2 regions of the Streptomyces sp. NPDC021212 genome follow, and region 1 is predicted to be linked to the other one. Evidence: riboswitches for the same ligand, from Rfam matches in the RefSeq annotation. Region 1 holds a riboswitch; the other holds the start of a gene.
The links. A riboswitch is a leader RNA that binds a small molecule or an ion and turns the genes downstream of it on or off. The one in region 1 is predicted to bind glycine.
Positions count from the first base shown of each region.

Region 1 (7,354 bases):
CTCGCGCTTCACCGGAGAGCCGGTCGGCATGGCGAGCATCTGCTCGAAGTCACCGTTGGGCTGGTCGAGATGGAAGCTGATGGTCTTGTCGTCCGGCGTCTCGATCGCCTTCAGCCCGAGCTTGTCCTTGGACTTGTCCTTGTACGGGCCCGGGTACTCGCCCTTGGGGTCGAGGGCCTGGCGCAGATAGTCGGGGCCGCCGGAGATCACGTCCTTGGCCCAGATGCGCTCGATGCCGTACTTGACGTCCTTGGAGGTGATCGGCGAGCCGTCCTCCCAGGTGATCCCGTCGCGCAGGGTGTAGGTGTACGTCTTGCCACCGTCGGTGATCTTGCCGGTGGAGGTGGCCAGGTCGGGAACCAGCTCGTTGGATGCCTCGCCCGGCTTCGGCGAGTAGGTGATGAGTTGACGCGAGTAGAAACGGGCGAAGTCCCAGGCGAAGCCGTAGTACTGGCGCTGCGGGTCGAGCGAGTCGAAGTTCTGCTTGTTGATGAACTTGAGCGTGCCGCCCTTCTTGGTGGACTTGTTGGCGACGCCCTTCGCCCCCGCGTTGAATCCGGCACCGGAGGATTTGTCGTCGCTGCCGCCGCCGCACGCCGCGGTGGCCAGCAGGGCGCAGACGACAGCCGTCGCGCCGACGATCCGCCTGCTTCTCGACGAACGTAGGTGTTTCATGGTTCCTGCAACCTCCGGGATAGCGGTACGTGGCATGGCGCGGGGAAAGCTTCGGGGAGCCGCCGGACAGCCGCGGCCGGGGCGCCTCATCGGGTGCCCTTGGGGTCGAGGGCGTCGCGAACGCCGTCGCCGAACAGGTTGAAGGCCAGCACGGTCACGAAGATCGCCGCACCCGGGATGATCATGAACATGGGGTCGTCCTCGTAGGTGCCCACCGCCTTGGAGAGCATCTGGCCCCAGGACGCGGTCGGCGGCTTCACGCCCGCCCCCAGGAAGCTGAGCGCCGCCTCGGTGAGGATGTTGGTGGGGATCATCAGCGTCGCGTAGACGGTGATCGGCGCCACCAGGTTGGGCAGCAGCTCCCGGAAGAGGATGTAGCGGCGGCCGGCGCCGAGGCTGCGCGCGGCCTCCACGTACTCCTTCTCGCGCAGCGACAGCGTCTGGCCGCGCACGATGCGGCCGACGTACGGCCAGCCGAAGAAGCCGATGACGGAGACCAGGACCGCGATGCGCACCCCGCTTCCGGTCAGGCCCAGCAGGTCGTTCGGGAGCACCGAGACCAGGGAGATGATGAACAGCAGCTGCGGGAAGGCCAGCAGCATGTCCATCACCCGGCTGATCACCGAGTCCACCCAGCCTCCGAAATATCCGGCGATGATGCCGAAAACGGTGCCGAGGACGACGGCGACCAGGGCCGCGAGGAAGGCCACCAGCAGCGAGATGCGGGCGCCGTAGACGACGCGGCTGAACACATCGCGGCCGTTGGAGGGTTCGACACCGAAGAGGAAGTCCGAACTGATGCCGCCCATGCCACCCTTGGGGGTGCCGAAGAGCGGGTCGATCTCCTCCTGGTGGAACTCGTTGGGCGGGTGGCCCAGCAGACTCACGATCAGCGGCGCGAAGATCGCCACCAGGACGAGAAAGACGACCACACCCCCGCCCGCAAGCGCCAACTTGTCGCGTTTGAGGCGTCTCCAGGCGATCTGTCGCAGCGATCTTCCCTCGACCGACGCCTTGACCACATCCGCCGCTACATCGGCAGTCGCGACCGGCTCTGCGTCGGCGCTCGTGCCGTGCAATGGTGCCGTCATCGTGGTGGGGACCCCTCTCGACCGGCGGTGACCGGCCCACGACTCGCCGCTGTGGCGGCTTAAGTTCACAAGATGAACGAAAGGGGTCGTTATCCGGGAATGCAGGAACCACGCCCCTTGGAGCGGGAGTCTTCATCGCGTTTGTGATCACCCGCCAGTACCCACGGGCAATGGATGCCTAACCGTGATGTGCAGTAAGCGGTTCCGGTATACGCACAGTTGTGACCGGTGAACGCATCAGTAACAACCGCCCCACCGCGGGCTTTCACGGTGGGGCGGTTCAGGAACGCGGCTCAGTACGCGTGGCGGGACGGCGGATAGCCGTACCCGTACGACGGGGGCGGCGGCGGGGGCGCGGCGTTGTGGGCGTCCCGGTCGAAGAACGGCCGGGCGTTGGCCCGCATCCACATCGCCACCGGGTCGTGCTCGTCCGACAGCTCGACCGTCGAGACCGGCAGCCCCTCCGGCACCACGCCGACCGACTGCTGCATCATCAGCCGCACCGACTCCACGGCGTGCTGGCTGTTGTCGTACAGATCGAGCCCGATGGCCAGATACGGCGCGCCCAGCGCGGGCTGCACCCAGGCCCGGCGCAGCGAGCGCACCGCGGCGGTGCGGTGCGCGTTCTGCCCCAACAGGGCATAGAACTGCGGGATTTCGATGGCCGGTTCGGTCACCCGCAGCGGACCGGCGGGCAGTCGGTCCAGCCCGCCCGCGATCCGCCGCAGGTCGAGCCAGGGGATGCCGACCCCGCCGCCGCGGGCGTGCGGGTTGAGCCACAGACCGTAGTGGTCGCGGTAGAGGGAGTCGGCGATCCGGCGCGCTTCCACCACCTCGTGCGCGCGGTTCCAGCCGCTGGCGGCGAGTTCCTGGGCGGAGGTCACGCACGGGGCGTAACCGTGGCCGTTTACGTCCATGTTCCCGTACTGGGCGTCGGGGTCGCCGGGCGCGCCGTGCCACAGCAGCATCCAGACCTGGCCCTGGGCGAGGGCGTGCAGCAGCGCCTCGTACGCGTCGTACCGGCCGGGAGCGACCTGCTGCAGCATCCGCTCGACCTGACCGGCAGCCGCCCCCCAATCCGCGCCCGCGCTCACCTGGGTCCGCCCCTCTCTCGGCCTTGCCCGCACCTCACCGGGACGCGCGCCGCCCCGTCTGGTCATCCAACCAGCTTACGGGCCCCCGTGGCCGTCCCCGGAGTGCGTCACAGGTCACGGTCGTAGAACGGCCGTACGCGCTCCAGCATCCACGTGGCCACCGGATCCCCCTGCGCGACGTCCAGCGCGACGAGCTGAACGGTCCACGGGACCGGCACCGTTCCCAGCGCCCGGCCCAGCGCCTCCACCGCGAGGGCCTGCCCGTCCGGGCCCGGCGCGTCCAGCTGGACGCCGATGAAGAGCGCAGGCCGATCACCCTCGACGCTGGCCAGCGCGCGCCGCGCGGTGCGTACCCCTGGCTCGTTCGAGAACTCGATCCCGGCGGCGGCCAGGAAGTCGACCGGCTCCTCCTGCCAGTCGGGCTCGAACAGCCGCACCCGGCCCCCTCGCGCGGGGCCGTCCAGCTCGCTGCGCCCGGCCTTGCACAGCTCCTCGACCGCGGCCGGCGGCAGCGGGACACCGACCGGCCCGTCCGGGTTCACCGCGATGCCGAGCTGCGGCGGCAGCCCGCGGGCGAACTCGACGGCCGGGGCGATGGTGAACGACATGTGGCCGCCGACGATCTGGAGGAACTGCTGCTCGGAGCTGAAGACGGGCACGTACGCCTGGCCCTCGATCTCCAGGGTGGGCAGGTCGAGGCTGCGGCTGTCGGGGCCTCCGCCGTTCGGCAGCGGGATCCAGACATAACTGCGGGCGAGCGTCTCGACGATCCGCGCTCCGGCACCCGGAACCCCGATCGAGGCGGCGAGCACCTCTTCCAGCTCGTTGCCGGGAAACGCGGCGGGATAAGGCCCGTCGGGAAACCCTCCGTGAGCGGGGGTTATGCCCTGGTGCTCCGGGATACTCATCTTCGTCCAACCGCCATCTCGTCCGACCTGCACCAGCACCTTAACGGCTGCACGCCGGAAGACCAGGGGCCGCCCGGGCATCTCCACAGCACTTCCTCACCACGGTGCCCTTGGTATGTCACTCGAAGGAGATGCCCCGCAGCACGCTCGCGGTTGCCCGGTCGAGCAGAACGGCGGACGCGCAGCCCTCGGGCGGACGCCCGCCCTCCACCCGCGCCACCAGCCGGCCCATCGCCCGCCGGTGCCGCCCGAAGGCGAAGCCGGTGACCCCCCGGCCGCGGGCGGCCTGGCCCTCCAGGGCGACCGCCGGGTCCACGTCGAGCAGCACCAGATGCAGCCGGCGGCCGGTGCGCCGGGCGTCCCGGGCCAGCCAGCGGCGCACCCAGGGCTGCGAGCCGCAGTCGTGGACGACGACGCTCGCGCCGGAGGTGACCGCCCGGCGCAGCCCCACGTAGTGGGCGCAGCGGACCAGCGGCCGGTAGACCCCGTACGGCAGCCAGCGCGGCATGCGTCTCTCCCAGGCGTCCCGGGTGTGCTGCGAATCCACCCGCACCACGGCCGCGCCGCTCGGGTCGGTGCCGGGGACCACCCGGTTGATCAGGGTCGACTTGCCGCTGCCGGGTAGCCCCGAGGCGATGATCAGGTCCCGCGCCGGGTAGCGCAGCTCCGCCCCCACCCCGCCGCGCAGGTCGTGCACGGCGGCGTCGCGATCCGGTCTGACCGTGCCGTCCGGTCGCGGCGATGGCGTCCGCTCCTGCCGCGCGGGCAGGGTTCCTCGGGTTGTCGCGTATGTTCCCTGCCCGTGCACCGTGATCGTCCTCCAAGGTCGGTCAAGCGGCTCCGTACCCCGAGAGTGTCAAGAAAAGGTAATGTCCATCAAGGCGGCCCGGGCGCGACCCCGCTCACAGATACAGCGCAAGATCAGGGGTTCCCTTCAGGAGCGGACGTGCGATGATGTCCGCGCCAACTGCATACCGGCCGCTTGAATCCGCGCGGGAGAGTCCTCGGTCACCGGCAGTCGCCGGGATTCCGAGGCGCCGAAGGAGCAAGTCCTCCCTTGAATCTCTCAGGCCCCGATACCGCACGGATGAGGCAGATCTGAAAAGCGGGCCACTCCGTGGCTCCACCCAAGGTGCAAGCCGACCAGCCCCGTCCAGCGGGATTGGTCACGGCGAACCTCTCAGGTTCCGATGACAGATGGGGAGGACGCTGTGCCGTCCTTGTCGTCCCATCCGGCACACCCGTCCCGTCATCGCCGTGATCATGACCTTGGGAGCTGAACCATGACCGACGCCCCGCCCACGCCCCGCCATACCGCGCTGGACGCGGTCCACCGTGCGCTCGGCGCCACCATGACCGACTTCGCCGGCTGGGACATGCCGCTGCGCTACGGCAGCGAGCGCGACGAGCACACTGCGGTGCGCACCCGCGCGGGGCTCTTCGACCTCTCCCACATGGGTGAGATCGTTCTCACCGGGCCGCAGGCCGGGGAGGCCCTCGATCACGCCCTGGTCGGCCACCTCTCGGCACTCGCCGTGGGCCGCGCACGCTACACCATGATCTGCGACAGCGAGGGCGGCATCCTCGACGACCTGATCGTCTACCGGCTCGCCGAGCAGGAGTTCCTGGTCGTGGCCAACGCCTCGAACGCCCAGGTGGTGCTGGACGCGCTGACCGAGCGCGCCACCGGCTTCGACGCCGCCGTACGGGACGACCGCGACGCGTACGCGCTGATCGCCGTCCAGGGGCCGCGGTCCGCCGGGATCCTGAAGGGCCTGACCGACGCCGATCTGGACGGGCTGAAGTACTACGCGGGGTTGCCGGGCACCGTCGCGGGCGTGTCCGCCCTGATCGCCCGCACCGGCTACACCGGCGAGGACGGCTTCGAGCTGTTCGTCGCGCCGGACGACGCCGAGCGGGTCTGGCAGGCACTGACCGAGGCGGGCACCCCGGTGGGCCTGGTGCCGTGCGGGCTGTCCTGCCGGGACACGCTGCGCCTGGAGGCGGGAATGCCGCTGTACGGAAACGAGCTGAGCACCGACACGACCCCGTTCGACGCGGGGCTCGGCCGGGTGGTGAAGTTCGCCAAGCCCGGCGACTTCGTCGGCCGCCAGGCGCTGGAGGCCGCGGCGCGCGAGGCCGAGGCCCGGCCGCCGCGCACGCTGACCGGTCTGGTCGCCGAGGGCCGCCGGGTGCCGCGCGCCGGATACGCCGTGGTCGGCCCGGACGGCTCGGAGATCGGCCGGGTCACCTCTGGCGCCCCGTCCCCGACGCTGGGGAAGCCGATCGCGATGGCGTACGTCGACGCGGAGCACGCCGCGCCCGGCAGCCCCGGAGTGTCGGTGGACATCCGCGGTACCCGGGAGCCGTACGAGGTCGTCGCGCTCCCCTTCTACCGCCGCGAGCGCTGAAACCTCCCGCGCCCCGTCTTTCTCGTCACTTCCGTCTCACCAGTGAAGACCCGTTTCCCAAGCACTCCCCTCTATCCAGGAGAATCGGACCATGAGCAACCCCCAGCAGCTGCGCTACAGCAAGGAGCACGAGTGGCTGTCGGCCGCCGACCAGGACGGCGTGTCGACGATCGGTATCACCGAATTCGCGGCCAACTCGCTCGGCGACGTCGTGTACGTCCAGCTCCCGGATGTCGGCTCCACCGTCGCCGCTGGTGAAACCTGCGGTGAGCTGGAGTCCACGAAGTCGGTCAGCGACCTGTACGCGCCGGTCTCCGGCGAGGTCACCGAAATCAACGAGGACGTGGTGAACGACCCGGCGCTGGTGAATTCCGCCCCCTTCGAGGGCGGCTGGCTGTTCAAGGTGAAGGTGACGGACGAGCCGGGCGACCTGCTCTCCGCCGAGGAATACGCCTCCTTCTCCGGCAACTGACCCTCCTATTTCGATCGGGACCCTGATGTCGCTTCTCAACAGCTCCCTTCACGAGCTCGACCCTGACGTCGCCGCTGCTGTCGACGCCGAACTCCACCGCCAGCAGTCCACCCTCGAAATGATCGCCTCGGAGAACTTCGCCCCGGCCGCGGTCATGGAGGCCCAGGGCTCGGTCCTGACCAACAAGTACGCCGAGGGCTACCCCGGCCGCCGCTACTACGGCGGCTGTGAGCACGTCGACGTGGTCGAGCAGATCGCCATCGACCGCGTCAAGGAGCTCTTCGGCGCCGAGGCCGCCAACGTCCAGCCGCACTCCGGCGCCCAGGCGAACGCCGCCGCGATGTTCGCGCTGCTCCAGCCCGGCGACACCATCCTGGGGCTGAACCTGGCGCACGGTGGGCACCTCACCCACGGCATGAAGATCAACTTCTCCGGCAAGCTCTACAACGTGGTGCCCTACCACGTGGACGCCGAGACCGGTCTCGTCGACATGGACGAGGTCGAGCGCCTGGCCAAGGAGCACCGCCCCAAGCTGGTCATCGCGGGCTGGTCGGCGTACCCGCGCCAGCTGGACTTCGCCGCCTTCCGCCGGATCGCGGACGAGGTCGGCGCGTACCTGATGGTCGACATGGCCCACTTCGCGGGCCTGGTCGCCGCCGGGCTCCACCCCTCCCCCGTACCGCACGCCCATGTCGTGACCACC
Region 1 covers NZ_JBIRPZ010000013.1:268,011-275,364, forward strand. Annotated here, with positions in the region: gene ACH4SI_RS31985 (ABC transporter substrate-binding protein) at 1-675, opposite strand, end outside; gene ACH4SI_RS31990 (ABC transporter permease) at 762-1,766, opposite strand; gene ACH4SI_RS31995 (enhanced serine sensitivity protein SseB C-terminal domain-containing protein) at 2,060-2,812, opposite strand; gene ACH4SI_RS32000 (enhanced serine sensitivity protein SseB) at 2,968-3,768, opposite strand; gene ACH4SI_RS32005 (AAA family ATPase) at 3,887-4,576, opposite strand; glycine riboswitch at 4,752-4,860, shown strand; gene gcvT (glycine cleavage system aminomethyltransferase GcvT) at 5,052-6,179, shown strand; gene gcvH (glycine cleavage system protein GcvH) at 6,271-6,651, shown strand; gene glyA (serine hydroxymethyltransferase) at 6,677-7,354, shown strand, end outside.

Region 2 (7,354 bases), on a different contig from region 1:
CCACACTTCGCGGCCGAACACGAAGGGGGAGTTGGCACCGATGGCGATCTGCACGGCGGCCACGGCCTGCGCCGCGTTCCACACGGCGGCGAAGCGCCCGGGAGTGACCTGGAGATGCAGTTGGACGGAGGTGCAGGCGGCCTCGGGGGCGATGGTGGCGCTGGCGTAGCTGATGCGCTCGCGGCCCTCGATATCGATGAGGAAATCCTCGCCGCGGGCGGCCAGCATCTGTTCGTTGAGAAGTTTGTAACGGTCGTCGTAGGACAGGTTGGCGGATCCGAGATCCCGGGCGGCCAGCGTCGGCAGAATACCGATCATCACGATCTCGGAGGACACCTCTCGCGCCTTGCGGTCGGCATATGACAGTCCCGTTCGCAGCTCTTCCGAGAGCTGGTCGAGAACCCTCCCGTGCAATCGGTGCGGCACGATGTTTACTTCAAGATTGCACTGTCCGAGTTCGGTCTGGAAATCGTGACTCGCGATGCGCTCCAGAACCTCTGTGTTCATCATCCTCGGCAGCCCGTCGGCGCCTGCGAGATTCAGCTCGATCTCCAGCCCCATGAGATTCTTCGGGCGGTCGAATCGCTTGTCGGCCAGGAGCCGGGACAGCGCCTCCAGGCCCTGCCGCAACCGTCCGCGCTGCCGCTGCCGACCCGACGGATCGAACTCACCGGCTACGACCTTCTCCCCCATCGGAGCTACCTCCTCGAGTGGATCACCGGGCGCCCGGGGCGCGCACACCACGCTCGATGATGCCCGCCAATGTGATCGATAACGCCCCATGCGGCCCGCCCAGCCGGTAGGCTCTCAACAGTGACGCATTGCTCCATGAAAATGGACCGATGGGATCCAGCCTACCGCGGCGGACGTAAACCGCCAGGTCATATCCGTGCATCCGGCATCGAATCGGGAGAAATCCCCGCGCACACACGGACCTGAAATCACCTTGTGTGCAATATCGGGGACAGCTAGCCGAAACACGCCCGGAACATGAGTCGTATAAACTCGCTTTACGAGGCGGAGAGATAACGCCCGGACAAGTTCGTCCCGGCCCCCTCTGACCCGCGTACCGAGCTACGTACACCGACAGCGCGCGCCCCTACCCCGGCCCGCTATCGCTCCACCGTGTCTCCGAAGTGAGAGGCGACCCACCATGCCGCTGCTCGTGCCCCCGGCCCCCGCGCCCGCCCTGCGCAGCGTCCTCACGGCCCTTGGTTCCCCCACCGCTGTCCATGAGGTTCGCACCCCGGCACTCAGCTCCCTGTCCGGCCCCTTCGAACCCGAACTCCCGCTGCCCGTCCACGTCTTGGACGACATCACCACCCACGCCGGCCCGCCCCGGGTCAGGCTGACCGGCTGGCGCTTCATGCTCCGCGACGGCGACCGCACGGTGGCCGCGGCGGAGGCCATGCTCACCGCCGACGGCTGGGCCTTCTCGCACTTCTCCGAGGGGCCGTACGTGGCCTCGGCCGAACTCGCCCTGCTCCAGGCCGAGTCACTGCCCTCGGCGTACCAGCCGCGGCTGCTGTCCATTCCCGAGCTGTACATGGTCGCGCTGTGGCTGCACGGCGACCCCGCAGCGGACGCCGCCGAGGGCGGCCTCGGCGCCGGGGACCTGCTGGTGCCGCTCGCCCCGGCACCGCCCGGCATCGCCGCCCACCGCCCGCACCGCGCGGCCGATCTGCTGCCCGTCCTCACGCATCGGCTGACCCCGGCCCCGCTGCTGGGCTCCCCTGCCTGACCTGTCCCTTCCGCGACGGACGGAGCGCCCCGTTGCCCGCCGGGCCACGGGGCGCCGTGCAGCGGACGGGTAACAGTCCCGCCACGGTGAACCGTCCGGTCGGGTGATGCGTCATTATCTAGCAAGACCGGTGCCGCGAAATCCCTGCGGAATCCGTGCCGCAGGGCAACACTGGGAGCATCCGACCGACACACAACCGGGGGGCGGCCAACGTGAACGCCGCAGCGAGCAGCAGGACATACACCTCACCGCAGCGAAAGAACCTCGCCATGTGCCAGCATCAACCACCGTGCCCGTCAGCCGACTCCGCCGACCGGGAGGCCGCCCATCTCGTGGCACACCACCCGGAGCAGGGCTGGAGCCTGCTGTGCAACGGTGTCCTGCTCTTCGAGGACACCGGTGAGCTGCTGCCGGACGGGCGCGTCATCGCCCCGTGCCGACCGCTCGCCACCGAGCACGTCGTGACCGCCGCCTAGGCCGACCACCCAGGCGACGTTGGCATCACCAGGGGCCGGCCCGGCGAGCACCCGCCGAACCGGCCCCATCGTTGTGCTCAGCTCTCGTACGACTCCATCGGCGGGCACGAGCAGACGAGGTTGCGGTCCCCGAACGCCCCGTCGACCCGCCGCACCGGCGGCCAGTACTTGTCGGCGGCCGAGACCCCGCCCGGGAAGACCGCCTCGTCCCTGCTGTACGGGTGGTCCCACTCCCCGCTCAGCGTCGCGGCCGTGTGCGGTGCGTTCCGCAGCGGGTTGTCCTCCTTGGTCCACTCCCCCGAGCCGACCTTCTCGATCTCCGCACGGATCGCGATCATCGCCTCGCAGAACCGGTCCAGCTCCGCCAGGTCCTCGCTCTCCGTCGGCTCGATCATCAGCGTCCCGGCGACCGGGAACGACATCGTCGGCGCGTGGAATCCGTAGTCGATCAGGCGCTTGGCCACATCGTCGACCGTGACCCCGGTGGCCTTGGTGAGCGGCCGCAGATCCACCACGCACTCGTGCGCCACCAGCCCGCCGGGGCCGGTGTAGAGCACCTCGTAGTGCGGCTCCAGCCGCTTGGCGATGTAGTTGGCGCCGAGCACCGCGGCCTGGGTCGCGCGGCGCAGCCCCTCGGCGCCCATCAGCCGGATGTACGCCCAGGAGATCGGCAGGATGCCCGCCGATCCCCACGGCGCGGCCGAGACCGGGCCGACGCCGGTGGCCGGGCCCGCGGCGGGCTGGAGCGGGTGGTTGGGCAGGTACGGCGCGAGGTGTGCGCGCACCGCGACCGGGCCGACACCCGGGCCGCCGCCGCCGTGCGGGATGCAGAACGTCTTGTGCAGGTTCAGATGGGAGACGTCGCCGCCGAACCGGCCGGGCTCGGCCAGCCCGACCAGCGCGTTGAGGTTGGCACCGTCCACGTACACCTGGCCGCCCGCGTCGTGCACGGCCGCGCAGATCTCGGTGATGTGCTCCTCGAACACGCCGTGGGTGGACGGGTAGGTGACCATGAGGACGGCCAGCTGCTCGCCGTACTGCTCGATCTTGGCGCGCAGGTCGGCGGCGTCCACCTCACCGTCCTCGCCGGTCTTGACGACGACGACCTTCAAGCCCGCCATGACGGCGCTGGCCGCGTTGGTGCCGTGCGCGGAGGACGGGATCAGGCACACCGTGCGCTGGGGCTCGCCGTTGGCCCGGTGGTACGCCCGCACGGCCAGCAGCCCGGACAGCTCGCCCTGCGATCCGGCGTTCGGCTGGAGGGAGACCTTGTCGTAGCCGGTGACGTCGGCCAGCCGCTCCTCCAGCTCCCGGATCAGCGTCAGATAGCCGTGGGCCTGCTCGACCGGTGCGAAGGGGTGCAGCGCGCCGAATTCCGGCCAGGTGACCGGCTCCATCTCGGTGGTCGCGTTGAGCTTCATGGTGCAGGAGCCGAGCGGGATCATGCCCCGGTCCAGGGCGTAGTCCCGGTCCGCCAGCCGCCGCAGGTAGCGCAGCATCGCGGTCTCGGAGCGGTACTGGTGGAAGACCGGATGGGTCAGGTACGTGCCCGAGCGCAGCAGCTCCGCGGGCAGCGCGTCGGCCGCCGCGGCGTCCAGCTCGTCGATGCCGGGGGCGCCGCTGCCGTCCCCGCCCTCGACGCCGAAGGCGGACCATACGGCGGCCAGCTGGGCGCGCCCGGTGGTCTCGTCGCACGCGATGCCCACGTGGTCGGCGTCGGTCAGCCGGAGGTTGACCCCCGCCTCCCGGGCGGCGGCGACGACGTCGGCGGCCTTGCCGGGGACGTGCGCGGTGAGGGTGTCGAAGAAGGCGCCGTGCACCACCTCGACGCCGCCCGCCCGCAGCCCCTCGGCGAGGACGGCGGCGTAGCGGTGGGTGCGACGGGCGATGGCCGCGAGCCCGTCCGGGCCGTGGTAGACCGCGTACATCCCGGCCATCACCGCGAGCAGGACCTGAGCGGTGCAGATGTTGCTGGTGGCCTTCTCCCGGCGGATGTGCTGCTCCCGGGTCTGCAGCGCGAGCCGGTACGCCTTGTCGCCGTCGGCGTCGACCGAGACCCCGACGAGGCGGCCGGGCAGGCTGCGGGCGTGAGCGGCGCGCACGGCCATGAACCCGGCGTGCGGGCCGCCGAAGCCCATGGGCACACCGAACCGCTGGGTGCTGCCGACCGCGATGTCCGCGCCCAGCTCGCCGGGCGAGGTGAGCAGGGTGAGCGCGAGCAGGTCGGCGGCGACGGTGACGATCGCGCCCAGCTCATGGGCCCGCTCGATGACCGGCCGCGGATCGCGGACCGCGCCGGAGGCGCCCGGGTACTGGAGCAACACGCCGAAGACGCCGCGCTCGGCGAGCTCGTCCGGGATGCCGTCGGTCAGATCGGCGACGACGACCTCGACGCCGGTCGGCTCGGCGCGGGTCTCGATGACCGCGATGGTCTGCGGCAGACAGTCGGCGTCGACCAGGAAGACGCCCCCCTTGACCTTGCCGACGCGGCGCGACAGCGCCATGGCCTCGGCGGCGGCCGTGGCCTCGTCCAGCAGCGAGGAACCGGCGGTGTCCAGGCCGGTCAGGTCGGCGACGACGGTCTGGAAGTTGAGCAGCGCCTCCAGCCGGCCCTGGGAGATCTCCGGCTGGTACGGGGTGTAGGCGGTGTACCAGGCCGGGTTCTCGAGGACGTTGCGCAGGATCACCGGCGGGGTGAAGGTGCCGTAGTAGCCGAGGCCGATCATGGACGGCAGCACCTGGTTGCGGTCGGCGAGCGCGCGCAGCTCGGCGAGGACCTCCGCCTCGCTGCGGGCCGACGGCAACTGCAGCGCCTCGGCGCTCTTTATGACCTCCGGTACGGCGGCGGCGGTCAGCTCGTCGAGGGAGCCGAAGCCCACCTGCGCCAGCATCTTGGCCTGCGCTCCGGCGTCGGGGCCGATATGGCGCTGCTCGAATGGAGTACCGCGCTCCAGTTCGGCGAGCGAGATGCGATGAGTGGTCATCTGCGGGGGCCTCCTGGTCTCGATCGACCGGCGAGGGGCACCGCGGTGCGGGTGCCCGGACGGCCTCCCCCTCTGTCATCGCAACCTGAGAGCTTCACCGGTCCACGAGCGTCTGACCGGCTTTCACCGTCGGTGAGGAGGGGTTCCGGAGCTGTGCTCCCCGTGGCCCGCCCTGCTTTCCAGAGTGACCTCGCCCGCACGGTACGTGTGCCTGAGAGATTCCGGGGAGGATTTGCTCCTTCGGCGCCCCCGACGCCATTGTCGGTGGACTCTCCCGCACGGGGTCTGCAGCCACAGCCAGGGTACCAGCGCGTCTGTCGCCGGGTAGTGGGCCGCCGGGTGCTCGAGTGGCCGCATGCGGGGATGTGGCTTTTGGTAGGTATCACTGGACCATCGCCACCTGTGGGAGAGAGCGTGCAGACGGACATCGACCCGCGGACCCTGATCGGCCGCAAGGCATTCGACCGCGAGGGCGCCAAGATCGGCACCGTGGACGAGGTCTACCTCGACGACGCGACCGGCGAGCCCGAGTGGGCGGCGGTACGCACCGGCCTGTTCAGCCGGGACGTCTTCGTGCCGCTCGAACCGAGCGAGGTCGTCGGCGACTCGCTGCGGGTCCCGTACGACCGTGCGCTGATCAAAGACGCCCCGGACCTCGGAGTCGGCCGCCACCTCTCCCCGGAGCAGGAGCTGCAGCTGTACCACCACTACGGCCTGGACGTCACCGGCTGACCCCACCGCTCCCCGCCCAACTCCCGGCCCCCGCCCGGCCCATCGCTCCCACCCGACTCGCCGCCCTGCCCCTGGCTCCCACCCAGCGCGTCGCCGCACTCATCGTGCCCGCCTCCGCCCAGCGCATCGCCCGCCCCTTGGCTCCCGCCTGCCTCGCCATCCTGCCCCCGGCCCCTGCCCGGCACGTCGCCGCGCACAACGTCCCCACCCGGCTCGCCGCCGGGCCCCTCACCCCCGCCCGGCGCGTCGCGCGGCTCTTCGCTCCCGCCCAGCTCGCCGCCGCGCCCTTCACCGCCAATCGGCGCATCGCCCCGCCCGTCCGGCCCGCCCGGCCCATCGCCCGGCGGGGCGGGTGGGGGCTCGGTGGGCTCGGGGGGTCGTACCAGGGGCAGGGGGTCGCTCGGCTCCAGGTCCGGGTCGTCCACGGCGAACGTGCGCACCCGCCCGGGCTCCGACCAGGGCATCTCGAACCGCACGGTCACCCGGCCCACCCCGCTGCCCTGCACCCAGCCCGCCCCGTACTCGACGTGCCGCACATCGAGCCCCGGCAGCCAGGTACGCGGCCTCCCAGCGCCCTCAGGGGCCTCTGAGGCGCCCGGGCCTCCCGGCTCGGCCGTCTCCGGCCCCGAGGCCCTCTCCGGCTCCTCCAGGGCCTCGTGGGCGGACTGCGCGGCCTGGGCGAACAGATCCTCCTGCGTGTAGTCCGTGAGACCCGACACGCCCACGCCCAGCAGCCGCACACCCGCCGTGGTGTCCACCCCGTCGATCAGCCGCGCCGCGGCCTCCTTGACCACGCCGGGGTCGTCGGTCGGCCCGCGCAGGGTCTCCGAACGGGTCAGCGTCGAGAAGTCGTACCGCCGCACCTTGATCACGACCGTGCGCCCCGAACGGCCCGCCTCCCGCAGCCGCCGCACGCAGCGGTCGGCCAGCCGCGCCACCTCCAGCTGCACCCGGGTGCGGTCGGTCAGGTCGACGTCGAAGGTGTCCTCCACCGAGACGGACTTGGCGTCCCGCTCGGCGACCACCGGCCGCTCGTCCCGCCCATCGGCCATCAGGTACAGCGACGCCCCGTGGGCCCGGCCCAGCAGCCGGACCAGCTCCGCCTCGCCCGCCTCCCGCGTCTCGGCCACGGTGTGGATACCGACCCGGCGCAGCGCCTCCGCGGTGGCCGGGCCGACACCCGGCAGGGTGCGCACCGGCATCGGATCCAGCAGCTCCCGCTCCGTGCCGGGCTCGATGACCGCCAGCCCGTCCGGCTTGGCCTGCTCGGAGGCGATCTTGGCGAGCATCTTGGAACCGGCCAGACCCACCGAGCCGGTCAGCCCGGTCACGGCGCGGATGTCGGCCCGCAGCCGCTCCCCCACCGCCCGTGCCGCCGCCACCCGCGACTCGGTGCCGCCCGCCTCCAGGTCCACGAACGC
Region 2 covers NZ_JBIRPZ010000026.1:9,975-17,328, reverse strand. Annotated here, with positions in the region: gene ACH4SI_RS40910 (glutamate--cysteine ligase) at 1-693, opposite strand, end outside; gene ACH4SI_RS40905 (hypothetical protein) at 1,154-1,741, shown strand; gene ACH4SI_RS40900 (DUF5999 family protein) at 2,011-2,217, shown strand; gene gcvP (aminomethyl-transferring glycine dehydrogenase) at 2,295-5,201, opposite strand; glycine riboswitch at 5,391-5,488, opposite strand; gene ACH4SI_RS40890 (PRC-barrel domain-containing protein) at 5,604-5,933, shown strand; gene ACH4SI_RS40885 (DNA polymerase IV) at 5,909-7,354, opposite strand, start outside.
Region 2: linked by a shared signal. The riboswitch ahead of gcvP (aminomethyl-transferring glycine dehydrogenase) and the one ahead of gcvT (glycine cleavage system aminomethyltransferase GcvT) in region 1 are both predicted to bind glycine.